2 regions of the Blautia sp. ZXY-1-C6 genome follow, and region 2 is predicted to be linked to the other one. Evidence: a T-box and tRNA genes for the amino acid it is inferred to sense, from the RefSeq annotation. Region 2 holds a T-box; the other holds one or more tRNA genes.

Region 1 (7,688 bases), on a different contig from region 2:
GTGCCGCAAAACCTGAGCGCCTGAAAACCAGAATCTCCGGAACAGATGGCTTCTCTCTCGGCAGACAGGAGATTGATCTCCGCTATACAGAACAGCTTATTGACGCGGAACAGACCGCTGCCTTAGGTCTCCTGCTGAAATATGCAGTTGAACATCTGGCAGACGGCAGACGTACCCTGCCTGAGATTGTGCAGTTTCTCTGGAAAAATCTCTCTTTACATGGTCTGTCCTTCTTTACGGAGAATCAAAAAATTTCCTGTGGTTACGCTACTCCCCGTATTCAGGAAATTTATGCCTGTCTTAATCGTTACAGAGGTTTATAAGAAAGAATCCTGCTTCAGTGACATAATAAAATCACCGCTTCTCCGTCGATCTTGTCGGCTAAGCGGTGATTCACGTTCATTTTACACTTTTTAGGGAAAGGAAAGATTTTCTCTTAAGGTACGTCATTTCCTTAAGATGTAAATATCATAACCTATAAATGTGAGAGAAATTTGTCTAATTTCTAATATAATTATAAAATTTATAAAAAAACTGCAAAAATTTGTTACTGTTCACTCCGTTCTCAGCAACACAAAAATTTTACACTTTTAGAAATTTTGCAGGAATCAGTTGCATCTCCCTTTCAATCCGTTATAATATTAGATGTATGTAACTATTTAATAATCAAAGAAATCTCTGCGGAACAGTTATCTGATATAGAGCTGCACACTCGAATCCGCATCTTACGCGATTGGTATAGTTATTTACGAAACGATGTACCAGGAAAGAGGAAAATAAATGTTTAGAAAAATAGATAAAACCAGTACCTTCAACGATGTTCTGAAACAAATTATCGAAAATATCCAAAACGGAGAATTACAACCCGGCGACGCACTTCCTGCTGAACGTATTCTGGCAGAAGAATTCGGAATCTCCAGACCAGCATTACGAGAAGTCCTGAAGGCTCTTTCCCTACTCGGGATTACTGTCAGCGTACATGGCGGTGCCAATTATATTGCAACTGATCTTCACAGCTGTCTTACTGAACCTCTGTCTATCATATTTCAAATGTACAACAGCAAAATTCAGGATGCATTGCAGCTTCGAGGCGCACTGGAAAGCAAAGCTGCTTTTCTCGCCGCCCAAAACTGTACACCGCTGGATGCTGCTGAACTCCAGCTTATCATTGCCAGACTGGACAGCACTCAGGATGAAAAAATCCGCGGTGATCTGGATCGTGATCTGCATCTGAAAATTGCTCAGATTTCTGCCAATCCATTAATACTGAGTGTATTAAATGCCTCTGCACAGATTACTGAAAATATGATCGTTGGAATACGTTCCTATCTTATGCAGAAAAATAACGATGCACCGGAGATTGATTCCCAGCACACCCGGCTTGTTCAGGCAATAACCAATAATGATGCACCTCTTGCAGAAAAAATTATGAATGAACATATGCATACTATAGAATATCTCCTGAATGAAATTACGTCTGACAATCTCACAATTTCTGATAACGTTCAACAACCATAAATTATCCTGATCATGTTATCAAAAATTATATGTCACCCCCACTTATCAGACCTATGGCAATCCTCTAAAATCATACTTTATCTGGAGAATTGCCATATCTGCTTTACAATCATTCTGTTTCTTCACCAAAAACCTCGCACATCAGCCTTGCCCCTGTTTTAAATCCCATGGCAAAACTTTCTTCCAGCTCCTGTGGATATATTTCCATATGTTTATTCATCAGTTCATCCAGTTCTTCAGCAAGCTCATCTGTCAGTTGAACTCTCAATTTCTGATAGCACTGGTATGCCTTCTCTTTTTTCTCTTTACATAAATCATCATGCATTACTGACATTTCATTTTTTTCTCTATTGTCATTATCCATATACATATCATACAATTTCCGAATCATATTTTCCATATATTTACCCAGTCTCTCTGAAAATATTTATTTACTGCATTCTAGAGCGTGTCTGAAAAAGGCTTTCTGCAAGATGTGCGTCACAATTTGTGGGATATTTTGCCCGGATGAGGGCGCCGTAGCGGGCTACGGCAACTGAATTCGGGTGAAATATCCCGCAAAGTGGGGCGTGCAGATTGCGGGAATGATTTTTCAGACACACTCTAATGTTACAAGTATTCCCCACATATTCATAACTCACTCATACTATCGCATCAAATTAATTCTTACAACAGTCTCGCAGGATAACCTTTCTATATTCAAAGCGAAAAAAAGTAATACTAATATGTATTATAAATTTGTGTTATATCAATGTCAATCCTGTGTAACTATACTTTATATCATAACAGTGATTACGGAGATCAAAATTATAGCAATCCTCGTAAATAATGCATTTAAGACAGTTCAGCAGAGTGCGAAAGACAAGGAAGATATCTGCAGGCGTGCTGACGCACGGCAAAGATATCTGACGCAGGATTTCACACTCTGATGGGCTGGATTAAGATGCATTATTTCAGAGGATTGCTATAGAATAAGCAATATCAATTATGATAACCATTCACTAATAAATGTTTATACAGGAGGGATAATCATGCCAAACGACTTTATTGTCCGGCCAAAATGTACAGATAAAAAAGAAGACAGATCAATCACCATGACCATTCGCCTTGAACGTGAACTGCAGGAACAATATGATGACTTGTCTGCCAAAAGCGGACGCTCAAGAAATGAATTGATGTGCATGGCACTCCGCTATGCACTTGATAATCTGAAATTTGTCGAATAAATAATATGCATAAAAACGCTTCTGAAATATCTGAATAAATGAATAGTTATTCAAGTATTGTATGAAATAATGTTACAATTGACGAACTAGCGCTTATAGATATACAATTATTCCAGCAGAAGCAATAAATTATCTGACATTATTTACTGTATTATTTTATACAAGGAGGTTTTTTTATGCATTCATTATCAGAGTCTACTCAGGGAAACACTTACACAATTAAATGGATGTTCGGACTGCCGGAAGTTATTAAATCCATGCATGATATGGATATTCACGAAGGCAGCACGATTCGTGTTCTCCGAAAATTTCACGATTCTCTGATCATTTCTTCTGCAAACCGAAAGATAGCTCTTGGAAATGAAATTGCAGACAGAATACAGGTATAGTGCTTTATATTTAAATATGGTGAAAATTTACAAGACAAAGGCCGGATAAATGCTGTAACATTCAGCATTTATCCGGCTTATTCTTATCTCTGTTCTATCAGTCGTCAGTTTTCCGTCTTAATAATTGTTCTCTGAATTATACGAAGAAAGAGACGCAGATGAGGTATACAACTGTAGTAATTATGTTCAAGTGTGTTCAAAACCTATAAGAAAAAAAATAAGAGAAACGTTAATTTTACAACGTTTCTCTCACTTAAAATCATGCCGCAGACCGGAATCGAACCGGTACGGGTATCACTACCCACGGGATTTTAAGTCCCGGGCGTCTGCCAGTTCCGCCACTGCGGCATATGGAACCTATAGGGCTCGAACCTATGACCCTCTGCTTGTAAGGCAGATGCTCTCCCAGCTGAGCTAAGATTCCATACTACTTATGCAATTACTTCGTCAGCAAATGCTAACGACCCAGAAGAGACTCGAACTCTCGACCTTCGCCGTGACAGGGCGACGCTCTAACCAACTGAGCCACTGGGCCAAAATAATTTAAAAATGGACCTTCGGGGACTCGAACCCAGGACCGACCGGTTATGAGCCGGTTGCTCTAACCAACTGAGCTAAAGGTCCAAAAAGCCGATGATCGGACTCGAACCGATAACCTGCTGATTACAAATCAGCTGCTCTGCCAATTGAGCCACATCGGCATGTTGTAACAGAATCAAGCCTCAAAAATCACATTTCCATTATTTAAATGACTCCAAGGGGATTTGAACCCCTGTTACCGCCGTGAAAGGGCGGTGTCTTAACCGCTTGACCATGGAGCCAAAACTCCCCCTGTTGGACTCGAACCAACGACACTGCGGTTAACAGCCGCATGCTCTACCGACTGAGCTAAGGAGGAATAAAGGTTTTTGCACCTTCAAAACTACATACATGTTGACATTTCCTGAAAATCATTCTTCCTGCGATTCTTGGTCAAGCCCTCACCCGATTAGTAACAGTCAGCTCCATGCATTACTGCACTTCCACCTCTGCCCTATCTACCTCGTCGTCTTCAAGGGGGTTTACTTCTTTCGAATGGGATATCTCATCTTAAGGGGGGCTTCACGCTTAGATGCCTTCAGCGTTTATCCCTTCCGGGCTTGGCTACTCGGCCGTAGACTTGGCAGTCTAACCGATGCACCAGCGGCCCGTCCATCCCGGTCCTCTCGTACTAAGGACAGCTCCTCTCAGATATCCTACGCCCACGCCGGATAGGGACCGAACTGTCTCACGACGTTCTGAACCCAGCTCGCGTACCGCTTTAATGGGCGAACAGCCCAACCCTTGGGACCTACTACAGCCCCAGGATGCGATGAGCCGACATCGAGGTGCCAAACCACTCCGTCGATGTGAACTCTTGGGAGTGATAAGCCTGTTATCCCCAGGGTAGCTTTTATCCGTTGAGCGATGGCATTCCCACTTAATACCACCGGATCACTAAGCCCTACTTTCGTACCTGCTCCACCCGTCGGTGTCGCAGTCAAGCTCCCTTCTGCCTTTGCACTCTTCGAATGGTTTCCGTCCATTCTGAGGGAACCTTTGGGCGCCTCCGATACCCTTTCGGAGGCGACCGCCCCAGTCAAACTCCCCGTCTGGCATTGTCCCACCGCCGGGTCACGGCGGCTGGTTAGAAACCCAATACTGCAAGGGTGGTATCCCAACAACGGCTCCATGGCAACTGGCGTTACCATCTCCTAGCCTCCCACCTATCCTGTACATGCAATACCGAGTCCCAGTACCAGACTGGAGTAAAGCTCCATGGGGTCTTTCCGTCCTGGCGCAGGTAACCAGCATCTTCACTGGTACTTCAATTTCACCGGATGCATTGTCGAGACAGCGCTCAAATCATTACGCCTTTCGTGCGGGTCGGAACTTACCCGACAAGGAATTTCGCTACCTTAGGACCGTTATAGTTACGGCCGCCGTTTACTGGGGCTTAAATTCAAAGCTTCGCTTGCGCTAACCTCTCCTCTTAACCTTCCAGCACCGGGCAGGCGTCAGCCCATATACCTCACCTTTCGGTTTCGCATAGACCTGTGTTTTTGCTAAACAGTTGCTTGAGCCTATTCTCTGCGGCCTGGTTTCCCAGGCACCCCTTATCCCTAAGTTACGGGGCCATTTTGCCGAGTTCCTTGACAATGCTTCTTCCGCCGGCCTTAGGATTCTCTCCTCATCCACCTGTGTCGGTTTACGGTACGGGTACGGTATAAACGATAGCGGCTTTTCTTGACGCATGGCTCACGGACTTCACTACTTTATTTCGCTCCGCATCACGGCTTCCCATTGCCACCCGGATTTGCCAAAGTGACTGGTACCCCGCTTGCACCGGGCTTTCCATTCCCGGCTTCCGCTTTCCTTACGTGTCCCCACAGTTCTGTCATACCGCAGTACAGGAATCTCCACCTGTTGTCCATCGGCTACGACTCTCGTCCTCGCCTTAGGCCCCGACTTACCCAGAGCAGATCAGCTTTACTCTGGAAACCTTGGATATTCGGCCATAAGGATTCCCACCTTATTCTCGCTACTCATTCCGGCATTCTCTCTTCCATGCAGTCCACAGCTCCTTACGGTACTGCTTCTTCCCGCATGCAATGCTCCTCTACCAACCTTTCGGTTCCTTAGTTTCGGTGGCGCGTTTCAGCCCCGGACATTTTCGGCGCAGGACCTCTCGACCAGTGAGCTATTACGCACTCTTTGAATGGATGGCTGCTTCTGAGCCAACATCCTGGTTGTCTTCGAAATCCCACATCCTTTTCCACTTAACGCGCACTTGGGGACCTTAACTGAAGGTCTGGGCTCTTTCCCTTTTGACCGCCCAACTTATCTCGTGCAGTCTGACTCCCGATAATCGATTACGCGGCATTCGGAGTTTGATATTCTTCGGTAGGCTTTGACGCCCCCTAGGAAATTCAGTGCTCTACCTCCGCAAATCTGTATCGAGGCTAGCCCTAAAGCTATTTCGAGGAGAACCAGCTATCTCCGGGTTCGATTGGAATTTCTCCCCTATCCACACCTCATCCCCACCCTTTTCAACGGATGTGGGTTCGGTCCTCCACTACCTCTTACGGCAGCTTCAACCTGGACATGGATAGATCACCCGGTTTCGGGTCTACTCCTACTGACTTAAGGCCCTCTTAAGACTTGGTTTCCCTACGGCTCCGCACCTGAAGTGCTTAACCTTGCCAGTAAGCGTAACTCGCCGGACCGTTCTACAAAAAGTACGCGGTCGCACATGTAAAGTGCTCCCACAGCTTGTAGACACAGGGTTTCAGGTTCTCTTTCACTCCCCTCCCGGGGTCCTTTTCACCTTTCCTTCACAGTACTATGCGCTATCGGTCACTAAGTAGTATTTAGCCTTAGGGGGTGGTCCCCCTGATTTCCCACAAGGTTCCACGTGTCTCGTGGTACTCTGGATCCTGCTCAGTCTCATCGGCTTTCACGTACGGGGCTTTCACCCTCTCCGGCCGGCTTTCCCAAAACCGTTCTGTTAGCTTCAGAGAATCTTAAATGCAGTCCGTAACCCCGGAATGCACGCATTCCGGTTTAGGCTCCTCCGCGTTCGCTCGCCGCTACTTACGGAATCGAGTTTTCTTTCTTTTCCTCCGGGTACTTAGATGTTTCAGTTCCCCGGGTTCCCTTCCATACGTTATGGATTGGCGTATGGATACATGAGGTTTGCTCATGTGGGTTTCCCCATTCAGACATCTCCGGATCAATGGATATTTGCTCCTCCCCGAAGCTTATCGCAGCTTATCACGTCTTTCATCGGCTCTTAGTGCCAAGGCATCCGCCCTGTGCCCTTATTGCTTGACCTTTCGCTTCATCACCCTAGCGTAGGTGATGCGGTCGTTTGATTCTCATTGTTTTTGATATGTTTTTGTTACTGTTGATAACAATTAATATCGATGTCTTTTCCTATCTTGCGTTTGAATTATACTCTCGTATAATCCCTTAACGTTTTGTATCAAGGATATTTGATTAACTTTTAATCAAATTTCATGTATGCAGTTTTCAAGGTACATATTGACTGATGCTTTATCAGTCATTAGACCACACATCTAAATATTCCGTAAGCCTATGGACTTCTTAATTGAGATCTCTAATCACTGGTAAAACCAGCATATCATTAACAGCTCTTCCCGGCTGATACGGGTTAGCACCGGATCTTTACGATTCGTATCTGGCTCCATCCTGTTTCCGACAGGACTCAACTTTCCAATGCCTGTTTTATCTTCAGTCAGGGCTCTCCCAGCCTGGTTGTTTTCTTTTTGATCTGGCGCCCACCTGCTCTCCCACACCGTCTCCAGTGCAGTACCATCGGCCGATTGGGTCTTAACCGTCGTGTTCGGGATGGGAACGGGTGTGTCCCCCAACCGCATCGGCACCAGAAGGATTAATTTTTATCTCCTTGATAACTCAACAGTAAAACACATTCTACTCTACTTCTTCTTCCTTAGAAAGGAGGTGATCCAGCCGCACCTTCCGATACGGCTACCTTGTTACGACTTCACCCCAG
Region 2 (7,688 bases):
AATAAAAAAGCAGTCATTGATTATGATAAATGTAAAGGCTGCGGCCGTTGTATCGGAGCCTGCGGTTTTGATGCAGTATACAATCCAAACAGCAGTGCGAATGAACTTCTTGACCGTAAGATGGCAGAATATGCACAGGCAGTCTGTCATGGCCGTCCGCATTTCCATGTAGCACTTGTTCAGGATATCAGCCCGAACTGTGACTGCCATGGCGAAAATGATGCACCAATCCTTCCTGATATCGGAATGTTTGCAAGCTTTGACCCGGTTGCTCTGGATCAGGCCTGCGCAGATGCCTGTCTGAAAGCAACTCCGATCGAGAACAGCCAGCTTGGAGAACATCTGGCAAAACCTGACTGGCATTGCCACCACGACCATTTCAAAGATTCCAACCCGAACATTGAATGGCAGGCAACACTGGATCAGGCAGAGAAGATTGGTCTGGGAACCAGACAGTATGAACTGAAGATTGTGAAATAATATGTTTATCAGCAGTGGAAAATAAATGCGAAAAAGTAATGAACAAAAAGGACTGGATGAATGAACTATATTGTCTTTGACCTGGAATGGAATCAGAATCCTTCGGGAAAGAAAACACGTAACGACAGGCTTCCATTTGAGATTATCGAGATTGGGGCTGTAAAAGTAAACAGCAAAAAAGAAATAACGGATCATTTTCACCGACTGATCAAACCACAGGTCTATAAATGGATTCATGACAGCATCCATGAGGTAATTCATGTAGATTATAAAGATCTTATGAAAGGAGTGCCCTTTGAGCAGGCAGTCAGGGAATTTATTGACTGGTGCGGAGAAGACTGGTACTTTTTTACCTGGGGAAATCAGGACGTGATGGAACTTCAGAGAAATATGAAGTTCTATGGCCTGCTGGATCTGCTTCCCGGACCTGTGACCTATTATGATGTGCAGAAACTATACAGTATCAGTTATGATGACGGTACACACAGGTGTGCATTGGAGCATGCAATCGATGAGCTGAAAATAGAGAAATCCAGGGGATTTCACCGGGCGCTTGCAGATGCCTGGTATACAGCGAAAGTCCTGGAGAAAATAAATAACATAATCATCATCAATCATCCGTCACTGGATGTTTACCAGAATCCAAAGAAGAAAAAAGACGAGATACATATTTCCTATCCGGATCATGACAAATATGTATCCAGAGAATTTGCCACAAGAGAGCGAATCATGAAAGACCGCGAGGTGACTAGCACCAGATGTCCGGTCTGTCATCTGCCTGCAAAGCGCAAACTCCGATGGTTTATGAATAATCCAAAGGTTTATTACAGCATATCCAATTGTGAAGAACATGGACTGATAAGAGGCAAGATCCGCATCCGAAAAACAGAAGATGAGAAATATTTCGCTGTGAAGACATTGCGTTTCACAGATACAGAAGAAGCAGAGGAACTTCGTGAAAGAAAAGAAGTCCTCCGCCTCAGGCGAAAACTAAAAAGAAGCGTTGAGAAGGAAATCTGAAAGGATCTCCTTTTCATATTGCATTCCATATCCGACCATATGGCCGTCTAAATAATATTTACTTTTAATTCGCTTTGGACCGACAGAATTGTTCAGAAGTTTCTGCTTCTTTACAAGCTGGCTCACATCGGTTCCTGTGGGGACAGTTACGTACACATGCCTCATATAATAGAAGGAACACAGATTATTCCAGTCCTTTAACAGGTGCTTTTCGCATGGGAGAAATACTGCCGGTACCGGATCGGTATCTATATTCAAGTCTACTTTTTCAAAATTGTCGAAGCCGTAATCCAGCAGAGAAGTTGTGTCAGGAAAAGCACCGTTTGTAGAATTCAGCACAACTGCAATGAGAATGGAATTTCCTCTCTTGGCATAGGTGACAAGCGTACTTCCCGCTGCATCGGTGTATCCGGTCTTTCCTCCCAGAACCCCATCGTATGCATAAGACTGTCCGGGCATCATCTTATGGTGATTGAGAAGATAACGGGTTTCAGACTGCTTATTAGTCGGAGGAATCTCATAAACCTGTGTGGTCACAAATTTACGGAATCTGGGATTATACCAGGCTGCCTTTGCAATCTTCATCATATCACCTGCGGTGGTATAATGCGTCTCATCCGGAAGACCATTTGGATTATTAAAATGGGTGTTCTTACAGCCAAGCTGAGCTGCCCTCTGGTTCATCAGTTCAACAAACTTCTTTACAGAACCGCTTGTTTTTTCTGCCAGAGCAAGAGCCATCTCATTGGCGGATTCCAGCATCAGAGCCATCAGGGCCTGCTCTACTGTGAAAACTTCTCCTGTTTCTGCGTAAATGCTGGAGCTTCCGGCCTCAATCCCATAAGCCGCTTCCTGCGACATGGTGATCGTATCGTTCATATCCAGATATTCACAGGCCAGAAGAGCGGTCATGATCTTAGTGATACTGGCGGGATATAGCTTATCTTTGGCATTCTTGGAATAAAGAATAGTATCAGTGACTGCATCCATCAGCACTGCGGACTGTCCCTCGATATTAGGACCTGTGGGCCATCCTTTGACAGAATCGATATCTGAGGCCTGTGAATAGGTTTCTGAATGACCGGCTTCAGGAGTGGCAGAGGTCTCGGCAGCGTAAGTGACTGCAGGCTGAGAGGTCAGAATCCCTGCACAAAGCATTCCGGTGAGGAAACGTTTCATTAATTTATGAAATTTTGTTTTAAACATTTGAAATTACCCTTCATTAAATATACATAGTAGTTGCTTTCCATATCCTAGTACATCGTTTTAAATGACGTTCGGACAAAATATTCTACCTTATTATATCATTAATTACAATGCCTGTGTAAAATTTATATGATAGTATGTTAACAGTGTGTTACTGTTCGGGAGTTTGACAGTAACCAGTGTTATTAAACAGTAACAGGATTACCCTAATATTCAAAAAAATACTTGACACAGTGAATTTTGTGACCTTATAATGAATCCGCATAGTTAAATAAATGATATGTCCACAAAAACGTTGATGGAGAGAGTAACTGCAGGGGAAAGCAGACAGCGAACCGGGGAGGGTGTGAGCCCGGTGGTGAGTAAATGCAGTGAAGATCACTCCGGAGTTGCAGCTCTGAAGGGTGTACAGACAGGTAAGAGCTGACGGAAATCCCCGTTAAAAGATTCATGTATCGGCAGAGGATGCCCGTACAATGTAACAGGTGGTATAGCGAACGTCAATAAACCTTCGTCCTTTTACAAAAGGGCGATTTTTTTATGGGCTTATTTTCGTTCTTAAAGGACACTGGAAATATTTTTCAGCGTATATAAACGTCCTGCATATTTTCAGGTGTCTGATACAAATAATTTAAACAGGAGGTAAATTACTGTGTACCAGAAAGTTGATACGAACTTAAACTTTGTAGACCGTGAGAAAAAAGTAGAAGAATTCTGGAAAGAAAACCATATCTTTGAGAAAAGTATGGAGAACAGAAAAGAGGGAGAAACCTATACATTCTACGACGGACCGCCTACTGCAAACGGTAAACCGCACATCGGCCATGTACTTACCCGCGTTATCAAGGATATGATCCCGAGATACCGTACAATGAAGGGCTACATGGTTCCGCGTAAAGCAGGATGGGATACTCACGGACTTCCGGTAGAGCTGGAAGTAGAGAAGAAACTTGGTCTGGATGGCAAAGAGCAGATCGAAGAATACGGTATGGAGCCATTCATCAAACAGTGTAAGGAAAGCGTCTGGAAATATAAAGGAATGTGGGAGGATTTCTCCTCTACTGTTGGTTTCTGGGCTGATATGGAACATCCATACGTAACTTACTATGACGATTATATTGAATCCGAATGGTGGGCATTAAAAGAAATCTGGAACAAGAAGCTTCTGTATAAAGGCTTCAAGATCGTTCCTTACTGTCCAAGATGCGGTACCCCTCTTTCCGCACAGGAAGTATCCCAGGGATACAAAACTGTAAAAGAGCGCTCCGCAGTTGTAAGATTCAAGGTTGTTGGTGAAGATGCATACTTCCTTGCATGGACAACAACACCATGGACACTTCCGTCCAACGTTGCACTCTGCGTAAACCCGGATGAGACTTACTGCAAAGTAAAGGCAGCAGACGGATATACCTATTATATGGCAGAAGCACTCCTTGACAAAGTCCTTGGCAAACTTGTAAAAGAAGAAGGCGAGAAAGCATATGAAGTTCTGGAAACCTACAAAGGAACAGACCTGGAATACAAAGCATACGAGCCGCTTTTCGCATGTGCAGGAGAGGCAGCAGCAAAACAGAAAAAGAAAGCTCATTTCGTAACCTGTGATAACTACGTTACTATGAGTGATGGTACAGGTATCGTTCACATCGCACCTGCATTCGGTGAAGACGACAGCAGAATCGGACGTAACTATGAACTGCCATTCGTACAGTTCGTAGACGGACAGGGTAACCTGACAAAAGAGACACCATACGCAGGCGTTTTCGTAAAGAAAGCAGATCCTATGGTCCTCACAGATCTGGACAAAGAAGGCAAGCTCTTCGATGCTCCGAAATTCGAGCATGATTATCCACACTGCTGGAGATGTGACACACCACTGATCTACTATGCAAGAGAATCCTGGTTCATCAAGATGACAGCAGTTAAGGATGACCTGATCAGAAATAACAATACAATCAACTGGATCCCTGAGAGCATCGGTAAAGGACGTTTCGGCGACTGGCTTGAAAACGTTCAGGACTGGGGTATCAGCCGTAACCGTTACTGGGGAACTCCACTGAACATCTGGCAGTGTGAATGCGGACATATGCATTCCATCGGAAGCCGTCAGGAGTTATTCGAGATGAGCGGTGATGAGAGAGCCAAGACAGTAGAGCTTCACCGCCCATACATTGATGAGATCACACTGAAGTGTCCGGAGTGCGGTGGAGAAATGCATCGTGTACCGGAGGTTATTGACTGCTGGTTCGACTCAGGAGCAATGCCTTTTGCACAGCATCATTATCCATTTGAAAACAAAGAATTATTTGAGCAGCAGTTCCCTGCAAACTTTATCTCCGAGGCAGTAGACCAGACTCGTGGATGGTTCTACTCACTCCTTGCAGAATCCACACTGCTCTTCAATAAAGCACCATACAAGAACGTAATCGTTCTGGGACATGTCCAGGATGAGAACGGACAGAAGATGAGTAAGTCCAAAGGAAATGCAGTTGATCCATTCGATGCATTGAACAAATACGGCGCAGATGCCATCAGATGGTACTTCTACATCAACAGTGCTCCATGGCTTCCGAACCGTTTCCATGGCAAGGCAGTTGTGGAAGGACAGCGTAAATTCATGAGCACACTGTGGAATACTTACGCATTCTTCGTATTATATGCAGACATCGACAACTTCGACCCGACCAAATATGAACTGAACTATGACCAGCTTCCTGTTATGGACAAATGGCTCCTTAGCAGATTAAACACAACAGTTCAGGCAGTTGACAATGACCTGGCTAACTACAAGATCCCGGAAGCAGCAAGAGCACTCCAGGAATTCGTAGATGAGATGAGTAACTGGTATGTAAGAAGAAGCCGTGAACGTTTCTGGGCAAAGGGAATGGAGCAGGATAAGATCAATGCTTACATGACTCTGTACCATGCACTGGTAACCATCGCCAAGACAGCAGCTCCGATGATCCCGTTCATGACAGAAGACATCTATCAGAACCTGGTAAGAAGCGTGGACAAAGATGCTCCGGAGAGTATCCATCTCTGCGACTTCCCAACTGTAAACGAAGCATGGATCGACAAAGATCTGGAAGCAGACATGAAAGAGCTTCTGGAGATCGTAGTTCTGGGACGTGCCTGCAGAAATACAGCAAACATCAAGAACCGTCAGCCGATCGGAACCATGTATGTAAAAGCTGAGAAGAAAATGAGTGAATTCTACACTGACATCATCGCAGACGAACTGAATGTCAAAGAAGTAAAATTCGCAGATGATGTAGAATCCTTTATCTCCTACAGCTTCAAACCACAGCTTCGTACAGTAGGACCGAAATACGGTAAGCTCCTTGGAGGAATCAGACAGGCTCTCACAGACATCAATGGAACAGCAGCAATGAACGAACTGAGAACCAACGGTGTCCTGAAACTGGATATCAACGGAAACGATGTAGAGCTTACAGAAGAAGACCTTCTTATTGAAACAGCACAGACAGAAGGCTATGTATCCGAATCTGACGGTGAAACATCCGTAGTTCTTGATACAAACCTGACACCTGAACTGATCGAAGAGGGATTCGTACGTGAGATCATCAGCAAGATCCAGACCATGCGTAAGGAAGCCGGCTTCGAAGTTATGGACAAGATCGTAGTATACGCTCACGGAAACGACAAGATCCAGGATGTCATGAAAGCACACGAAGATGAGATCAAGTCAGAAGTACTTGCAGACGAAATGGTACTTGGCGAGACCGATGGTTATGTGAAAGAGTGGAACATCAACAAAGAAGCAGTAACTATGGGTGTTAAGAAACTGTAATTGACAACATTCGGTCAACTACTGACAAGGTAATGATAAGTTACAGGTATTTCACAGGAAATATACTACTTTCGCAATGCACGATAAAAAAAATGTTATAAAATTCGGCAATTATACACATGACAGACTGTCGAAAAAAGAGTATCATTATCCTTGACAGTCTGATTTCAGAGAGGAAATTGGAGGCAGAGATTCTTTGCCCCCAATTTCTCTGATATGAGAAAACAGAAGAGTTGACGGAATGAAGAGGTTCACCGGCAATATCCGCAAGGTGTATTGCTGAGAATAAAGTGAACAGTGAAACCATTACGGGAGGTATGAAATGACAAACGAAATGTTCAAGAAAGAGGCATTCAAGAAAAGCGTAAAAGACAACGTAAAATTCCTCTATCGAAAAACAATTGAAGAAGCTACACAGGAGCAGATTTTTCAGGCAGTAAGCTACTCTGTAAAAGATGTTATCATTGATAACTGGCTTGCAACACAGAAAGCTTATGACGAACAGGATCCGAAGATCGTATACTATATGTCCATGGAATTCCTGATGGGACGTGCTCTCGGAAACAACCTGATCAACCTTTGCGCTTACGGTGAAGTAAAAGAAGCTCTCGAAGAACTGGGATTTGACCTTAACTGTATCGAAGATCAGGAACCGGATCCGGCACTTGGAAACGGTGGTCTGGGAAGACTGGCTGCATGCTTCCTTGATTCTCTCGCAACTTTAAATTACGCAGCATATGGCTGCGGAATCCGTTACCACTACGGAATGTTCAAACAGAAAATCCAGAACGGTTATCAGATCGAGGTACCGGATAACTGGTTAAAGAACGGCTACCCATTCGAACTGCGTCGTCCGGAATATGCCAAGGAAGTACACTTCGGCGGATATGTAAGAGTAGAGTACGATCCTGAAAAGGGCGGAAGCAAATTTATCCATGAAGGATATCAGGCAGTAAAAGCCATTCCTTATGATATGCCGATCACAGGATATGACAATGATGTAGTAAACACACTTCGTATCTGGGATGCAGAGCCGATCGTAGACTTCGAGCTTGATTCCTTTGACAAGGGTGATTACAAGAAAGCTGTAGAGCAGGAGAACCTTGCCCGCAATATCGTAGAAGTTCTTTACCCGAACGACAACCACTATGCAGGTAAAGAGCTGAGACTGAAA

What was found. A T-box is a leader RNA that pairs with one kind of tRNA and senses whether it is charged. The one in region 2 lies ahead of ileS (isoleucine--tRNA ligase), so its partner is inferred to be a tRNA-Ile.
Region 1: it encodes a tRNA-Ile, which carries the amino acid that the T-box ahead of ileS (isoleucine--tRNA ligase) is inferred to sense. The anticodon was not compared.

The regions. Positions count from the first base shown of each region.
Region 1 is NZ_JBWJVQ010000159.1:195-7,882, reverse strand. It holds gene AC075J_RS07135 (ABC-ATPase domain-containing protein) at 1-323, shown strand, start outside; gene AC075J_RS07130 (FadR/GntR family transcriptional regulator) at 781-1,518, shown strand; gene AC075J_RS07125 (DUF6809 family protein) at 1,628-1,918, opposite strand; partial or broken gene AC075J_RS07120 (DUF6783 domain-containing protein) at 1,950-2,054, opposite strand; partial or broken gene AC075J_RS07115 (DUF6783 domain-containing protein) at 2,013-2,447, shown strand; gene AC075J_RS07110 (CopG family transcriptional regulator) at 2,550-2,744, shown strand; gene AC075J_RS07105 (FeoA family protein) at 2,921-3,133, shown strand; tRNA gene AC075J_RS07100 (tRNA-Leu) at 3,396-3,481, opposite strand; tRNA gene AC075J_RS07095 (tRNA-Val) at 3,485-3,557, opposite strand; tRNA gene AC075J_RS07090 (tRNA-Asp) at 3,595-3,668, opposite strand; tRNA gene AC075J_RS07085 (tRNA-Ile) at 3,684-3,757, opposite strand; tRNA gene AC075J_RS07080 (tRNA-Thr) at 3,762-3,834, opposite strand; tRNA gene AC075J_RS07075 (tRNA-Glu) at 3,883-3,954, opposite strand; tRNA gene AC075J_RS07070 (tRNA-Asn) at 3,959-4,031, opposite strand; rRNA gene AC075J_RS07065 (23S ribosomal RNA) at 4,102-6,985, opposite strand; rRNA gene rrf (5S ribosomal RNA) at 7,444-7,561, opposite strand; partial or broken rRNA gene AC075J_RS07055 (16S ribosomal RNA) at 7,630-7,688, opposite strand, start outside.
Region 2 is NZ_JBWJVQ010000258.1:4,699-12,386, reverse strand. It holds gene AC075J_RS16660 (DUF362 domain-containing protein) at 1-480, shown strand, start outside; gene AC075J_RS16655 (3'-5' exonuclease) at 541-1,500, shown strand; gene AC075J_RS16650 (D-alanyl-D-alanine carboxypeptidase family protein) at 1,471-2,706, opposite strand; T-box leader at 2,993-3,228, shown strand; gene ileS (isoleucine--tRNA ligase) at 3,359-6,514, shown strand; gene AC075J_RS16640 (glycogen/starch/alpha-glucan phosphorylase) at 6,837-7,688, shown strand, end outside.